2 regions of the Idiomarina sp. OT37-5b genome follow, and region 2 is predicted to be linked to the other one. Evidence: predicted binding sites of a transcription regulator. Region 2 holds the regulator's gene; the other holds the start of a gene.
What was found. Region 2 encodes LexA, which represses DNA repair genes until DNA is damaged. Its sites were predicted from a motif close to TACTGTATNNNNATACAGTA; they were not measured.

Region 1 (3,296 bases), 670 kb from region 2:
CAACTTCTTGCTGTTGCTCAGCTTGTTGCTCGGTTTGTTGTTGCTCTTCTTGTTGAGCCAACACCGGCGCTGATGCAAACACACACGCAATCGCTATAGCCAATTGGCTTTTCGCCATTTTTGGCATCCGATTCTTTGTCATGGTTCTCTCCCCAGAGTTATTATTTTTGTTATCGCCGACAACGCGATAACTCATTAAGTTAGCACAAAACTCTGGAGAGATACCTTATTTTTTTAGCCCATGACCTATTTTTTTATGCTTTGGTATCGACGTTACCCTGCTGGTTACGAGCTACCATGACCATCGCTGGTCGCAACAAGCGCCCATTAAGCTCGTAACCTTTCTGCATCACCGCGATAATGGTGTTATTGTCATGTTGCTCCGATTCCTGCATTGACATTGCCTGGTGCAGATCCGGGTTAAAGCTTTCGCCCTCTTCACCGACGGCTTTTACCCCAAATTTATCCAGCGTCGTGGTCAGACTTTTATAGGTCAGTTCGATGCCTTCCAGAAAGTTTTTATCCAAATCTTCTTTGCCATCCGCAGCTTGCAGTGCACGTTCGAGATTATCAACGGTGGTCAGAAGTTCATTGGCAAATTTTTCCAGCGCGAATTTGTGCGCCTTTTCGACGTCTTGACTGGCGCGGCGACGAACGTTTTCCATTTCCGCCTGCGTGCGTAATACCGACTCTTTTTGCTCATTGACTTTAGCTTCGGCTTTACTCAACGCCAGTTCCAGTTCAGCGATGCGGTCCATTTCGGCATCAGCCGTTGCTGCAGTCTGATCCTGAGTTTCCGCCTGCCCCTCATCGGCCAGGGTCTGCTCAGCCTGCTCCTGCGCTTGCTCTTCAGCAGCTTGCTGTTTTGCTGCCTGTTCCGCTTGTTGCTGATACTGCTCGGCGTTTGCCTGTGCTTTTTTATCCGTCATAGTGCCACTCTCTATAAGCTAAACATGTATTCATCAATGCACAGAGAGATGGGGACGCTGAATTCAACATTCAAGTCATGTTTTGCTCTTGATTAAAAAATTAAAGCAACGTAGCGTTAGCAGCAGTAACAGTTGGGCTTTGGTAGACATTACAGCATGACAAAACAGCCATTTAAAAAGATTGGATTACTGGGCAAAATCGATGACCGGGGTGCCCGTCAAACTCTGGAGACCCTGTTAAGCGCACTGACGCACCGTGACTATGATGTCGCCGTCGAAAACCGTTGCGCCGAGCAGATCGGCAGTGGTCATAAAGTACAAACCATGACCATCAGCGAGATGGGCGAATGGGCCGATCTTGCCGTTGTGGTCGGCGGCGATGGTAATATGCTGGGCGCCGCGCGGGTGCTGTGCGAATACGATGTGGGTGTGATCGGCGTTAACCGCGGTAATCTGGGCTTTCTTACCGACCTCGACCCCGATGAGGTAATGACCCCCTTGTTGGCAGTACTCGCCGGCGACTACTCCATCGAAGAGCGCTTTTTACTCAATACCGAGGTGCTCAGTAACGGTCATGTTGCCGGCCAGGGCTCAGCCATTAATGAGGCGGTTCTGCACTCGGACAAAGTCGCCCACATGATTGAATTTGAAGTGTATGTCGATGACCACTTCGTCTTCAGCCAGCGCTCTGATGGTTTGATCATCGCGACGCCGACCGGTTCGACCGCCTATTCACTGTCCGGCGGCGGCCCCATCTTACACCCCAACCTTGATGCCATTACGCTGGTGCCGATGTTCCCGCACACCCTCAGTAGCCGTCCGATTGTCATAGACGCCAATTCCGAAGTGCGTTTACGCGCCGCCTACGACAACGACTTACTGCAGATAAGCTGTGACGGCCATGTGCGCATGGCGGTACACCCCGGCGACGACATCGTCATCAGTAAACATAAGAAAACCCTGACGCTGATTCACCCCGTCGAACACAACTACTACCATGTGTTGCGTAACAAACTGGGCTGGGGTAGCCGTTTATTTTAACAAGTCGCACAAAAAATCAGCGCAGGGTCATTGCATTTCCTGAAAACTACTGTATAACTACTGTATAAACTGTATAAATCATCAGTGGTTCTGGAGGTTTGCAATGCTAACCGAGCTACACATCCGCCATTTTGCGATCGTAAAATCACTCGATATCGAGTTTCGCCGCGGCATGACCGCCATTACCGGGGAAACCGGTGCCGGTAAATCCATTGCCTTGGACGCCTTGAGTCTGTGCCTCGGCAGTCGCGCAGAGGCCAGTTTAGTGCGTCCGGGCTGCGACAAAGCCGAAATCAGTGCCTGTTTTGTGGTGGCCGACGACAGCCCCGCGGCCGAATGGTTAAAGGACAACGAACTGGATGCCGACGGCGAATGTTTGTTACGCCGCGTGATCAACAAAGACGGCCGCTCAAAAGCCTGGATAAATGGCTCTCCGGTGCCGCTGTCGATGCAAAAAGCCTTGGCGCCGTTGTTGGTGAATATTCACGGCCAGCACGAGCATCAGTTACTCAGCAAGGATGAGCATCAACTACAGGTTTTGGATCAGTATGCCCGTCATCAGTCACTGCTTCTGCAAACCCGTGACCTTTATAAACAATGGGCGCAGGTCGAAAAAAACTACCGCCAGCAACAGCAGGCCAAAGCGGATCAACAGGCACAGCGCCAGTTGCTTGAGTATCAGGTACAGGAGCTGAACGAGTTTGCCCTGGCGGAGGGTGAATTTGAACAACTGGAAGCCGACCATAAGCGTTTGTCTAACCACCGCACGTTAAAAGAAGCCAGTCTGTTCGCCCTTAACGCACTCTACGAAGGTGAGCACAATAACGCCAACGGTCTGGTACAAAGTGCTGCATCACGACTGCAGGAAGCGGCCGACATGGATGCTCAGCTCGGTGATATTGATAAGTTACTGCAGCAAGCCATGGTGCATATCGAAGAAGCCGCGCTGGAGCTGCGTCATTACCAAGATCAAATGACCCTCGACGGTGGTGAACTGGAACAACTTGAAGCGCGCATGACACAGGCACTCAAGTTGGCCAAGAAGCATCAGTGTGCACCGGCTGAGCTGTATCAGCTACACCAGCGCTTAGCGCAAGAACTGGCGCAGTTAAAAGCCAATGATGAAGCTGGCGAGCAACTGGCCGAACAACGTCAGCAACTGCGCCAGCAATATCGTCAGCAGGCAAAACAATTATCCGACAGCCGCGTACGTGCAGCGCGTCAGTTAAGCGAAAAAATCACCCAGGCGATGCAGCAGTTGAACATGCCTCATGGCCGCTTCGAGATTATGTTGGAACACCAGGAGAGTGCACCGGCCACCGCGCA
Region 2 (3,296 bases):
AGTTTTTCAGGTCAATTGGCTTGCCAAAGGTAACGTAACCCTGGCCGAAGTTGCGCAGTTTACGCAACGAACCAAGTACCTGCCACATGGATTCCTTTTCTTTGCTTTTTCCTTTCAGCTCTTTCAGGTACGTGGCAACTTCCATAATGTGCTCGTAACCGAGGTAAACAGGAACCAACGAAATGGGACGTTGCTGGCCACGTAACATACCCTGCACCGTCATCGCTAACATACCGGTTTTTGGCGGCAGCAGGCGGCCGGTACGTGAGCGCCCACCTTCGCTGAAATACTCGACCGGATAGCCTTTTTGAAACAGCCAACATAGGTATTCACGGAAGACCGCGGAATACAATTTATTGCCGCGGAAGCTGCGCCGGATGAAGAACGCACCACCACGGCGGAATATGCCACCCACCGGGAAGAAATTCAGGTTAACACCGGCCGCGATGTGAGGTGGCACCAGGCCTTCTTTATAAATCACATAGCTCAGTAATAAGTAGTCCATATGGCTACGATGGCAAGGCACGTAAATAACTTCGTGCCCCTGCTGCGCCAGCTTACGAATTCGGTCACCGCCGCGCACATCAATGCCGTTATAAATTCGGCTCCACATCCAGGTCATGAATCGATCCAGCACGCGCACCAGAGTTGAGCTGTAATTTGCCGCGATCTCATTGATGTAGCTGAGCGCCTTTTTGCGCGCTTCCTGCTCAGACACTTTATTGCTGCGCTGCTCATCGGCAATGGCTTTTTTTAATGCCGGCGAATGGATCAGCTCCTGCATCAATTGGTTGCGGTCACTGAGCTTAGGTCCGGCCACCGCGTGTCGCATACGAACAAAATGAACCCGCGCCACGCGCGCCAATTTATGCGCTATCTTAAAATCACTGCCACTTTGCCGCGCCATGGTGCCGAGGCTGACACTGCGTGAGAAACGGCACAACACCTGCCGGCCGGAAAACAGTACCAGCCAGAACTTGCGCAGATGTCCCGGATTGTCCAGATCACCGGTCATCGCCGAGCCAGCTCGTGCCTCCTGACCCGGTTTGCGTCCCCAGAAGATACCGACCGGCAATAGCTGAATGTCCAGCTCTGGATCGGCCTGGTGAGCTTCGAGCAGTTCCTGAAACTGTCCTATCGCTCGTTGAGAAGAATCAGAATGGGTTTCTTCCAGATACATCACCCGCGCAAATGACTTACCGTTAATGGTTAGTGGCTGCTGCGGATCCGGCAGCGACTTACTGGCTGCGGCCCGTTGCAAAATGGAAAAATCAGCGCGTGAGGTTGAGCGCATCACATAAACGATGGGCTTATCCTTTACGCTCGCGTCACCAGCCTCTGCCTCATCGGCGATCGCAATAAAACGCGTTAGCCAGCGTAAAGGGTGTTTTATAACTGCATAAATCCAACTCTGATTAGCCATTCGATTCCCGAGCGTAAAGCGTTTAAAACAGTAGTGAACGGTAGAGTATACAGGATCTTGGGCAACGACAAAAAACACACAAAGAAAAATTCTTGCCAAATAAAAATACCTGTATATACTCACAGTATACTGTACGAATAAACAGGTACTCTTATGCGACCATTAACACCACGACAATCCGAGATCCTTGAATTAATTAAGGACAATTTGCAGGCGACTGGCATGCCCCCTACGCGCGCCGAAATCGCAGCGAAATTAGGATTTCGCTCAGCTAATGCCGCAGAGGAGCACCTCAAGGCGCTGGCTCGTAAGGGCGTCATTGAAATACTGCCAGGCATGTCACGCGGTATTCGTTTGGTGGCCGACGATTTTGAAATTGAAGAGGGTCTGCCGCTCATCGGGCAAGTGGCAGCCGGTTCGCCGATTCTCGCGCAAGAGCATATCGAAGGCCACTTTAAGGTCGATGAAAATATGTTCTATCCCGCTGCCAACTTTCTGTTGAAAGTGAACGGCATGAGTATGCGTAATATTGGCATTCTGGACGGCGACTTGTTAGCGGTTCACAAAACCGAACAAGCACGAAACGGGCAGGTGGTTGTCGCCCGTGTCGAGGATGAAGTTACGGTTAAACGATTTGAGCAAAAAGGTCGAAAAGTGCTACTTCATCCAGAAAATGAGGAATTCTCGACCATTATTGTCGATTTATCCTCTCAAGTTTTTGCCATCGAGGGCTTAGCTGTCGGTGTTATTCGTAATGGAGCATCACTATGAAGTTTCAGCATACAACCAAAATACATCACCCCGGCCTGTGGCAAAGTGCCGGTCAAACAGCCTCCCAACAGGCGGCGGTTTCATCGGTCATCGCATCCGAGGCTACCTTTAATCCGACTAACGACCAGCACGCGGAAGTTGTTGCTGCCTGTGTAAACGGCGAGTCTGAGAAATGGATAACCATCGTGGGCGGCAGCCGTGAATTTATTGCAGAACTGCTCGCGGCCGGCATTCCAAAACAGCGCATTCGCTGGTTGCGCACAGGCGATCACACACAGCGTGAATGGGCGCTTGAGCAAGCCACGCTTGCAGGCACCAGCGCGGTGATTGTTGGCTGGTTGGACGGACTGGAGCAACGCTTTTGTCAACGTATTAAAATGGCCTGCCGCCTTAGTCAGACAAAAAGCTTCCTGTTTGAAGAAGATACATTATTCCCTCACCTTCACTGAGCCCCATCTCAGTATCCCCACCATTGGATAATGTATCTAGGCTACCCTCGGGTAGCCTTTTTTTTACAATTTTGATTATTTTTCAAGCAATCGGTAAGATTGATCTGGATCTTTGTGTGTAAATTCGTTAATAAATGATACTACCCAACTATATAAATTAATATAACAACGAAACTACAACAAAGAGTTGGTAGAGAAAGTGATTTCTGGGGAGAAGCTGTTCCTTTTTCTGCTTACCTCTTTGTTCTTCATCGCCCGCACGTGTTTTTACAAAAAGCCGTGCTAGAAGAAGAATAAGAGGAGAAGTCACGTGAAAATGAAGCCGCTGTTGGCACTACTGGCTTTGTTTGGGTTTTCTGCGCAAGCCCAAAATCGCCTCAATCTGACGGAAGGTGTCACCGACGTCAGTAACCGTGTCTATGACCTCCACATGACCATTTTTTATATATGTTGTGTCATTGGAGTTATTGTCTTCGGCCTGATGTTCATTTCTATGATTCGTCACCGCAAGTCAAAAGGACGAGAGCCTGCCAAGTTCCACGAAAGTGTGAAGGTCGAAATTGCCTGGACCATCATCCCCTTCCTTATTTTGGTCGGCATGGCAATACCGGCGACATCTACCCTGATCGCGATGGAAGATACCAGCGACGCCG

Region 1: recN (DNA repair protein RecN) is a predicted target of LexA. The motif match lies at 2,038-2,057, and genes of this name have one in related genera.

What each region holds. Positions count from the first base shown of each region.
Region 1 is NZ_CP027188.1:872,373-875,668, reverse strand. Features, by position in the region: gene C5610_RS03920 (TonB-dependent receptor domain-containing protein) at 1-142, opposite strand, end outside; partial or broken gene grpE (nucleotide exchange factor GrpE) at 255-922, opposite strand; gene nadK (NAD(+) kinase) at 1,086-1,970, shown strand; gene recN (DNA repair protein RecN) at 2,074-3,296, shown strand, end outside.
Region 2 is NZ_CP027188.1:199,753-203,048, reverse strand. Features, by position in the region: gene plsB (glycerol-3-phosphate 1-O-acyltransferase PlsB) at 1-1,423, opposite strand, end outside; gene lexA (transcriptional repressor LexA) at 1,577-2,194, shown strand; gene C5610_RS00975 (SOS-response cell division inhibitor) at 2,191-2,643, shown strand; gene coxB (cytochrome c oxidase subunit II) at 2,960-3,296, shown strand, end outside.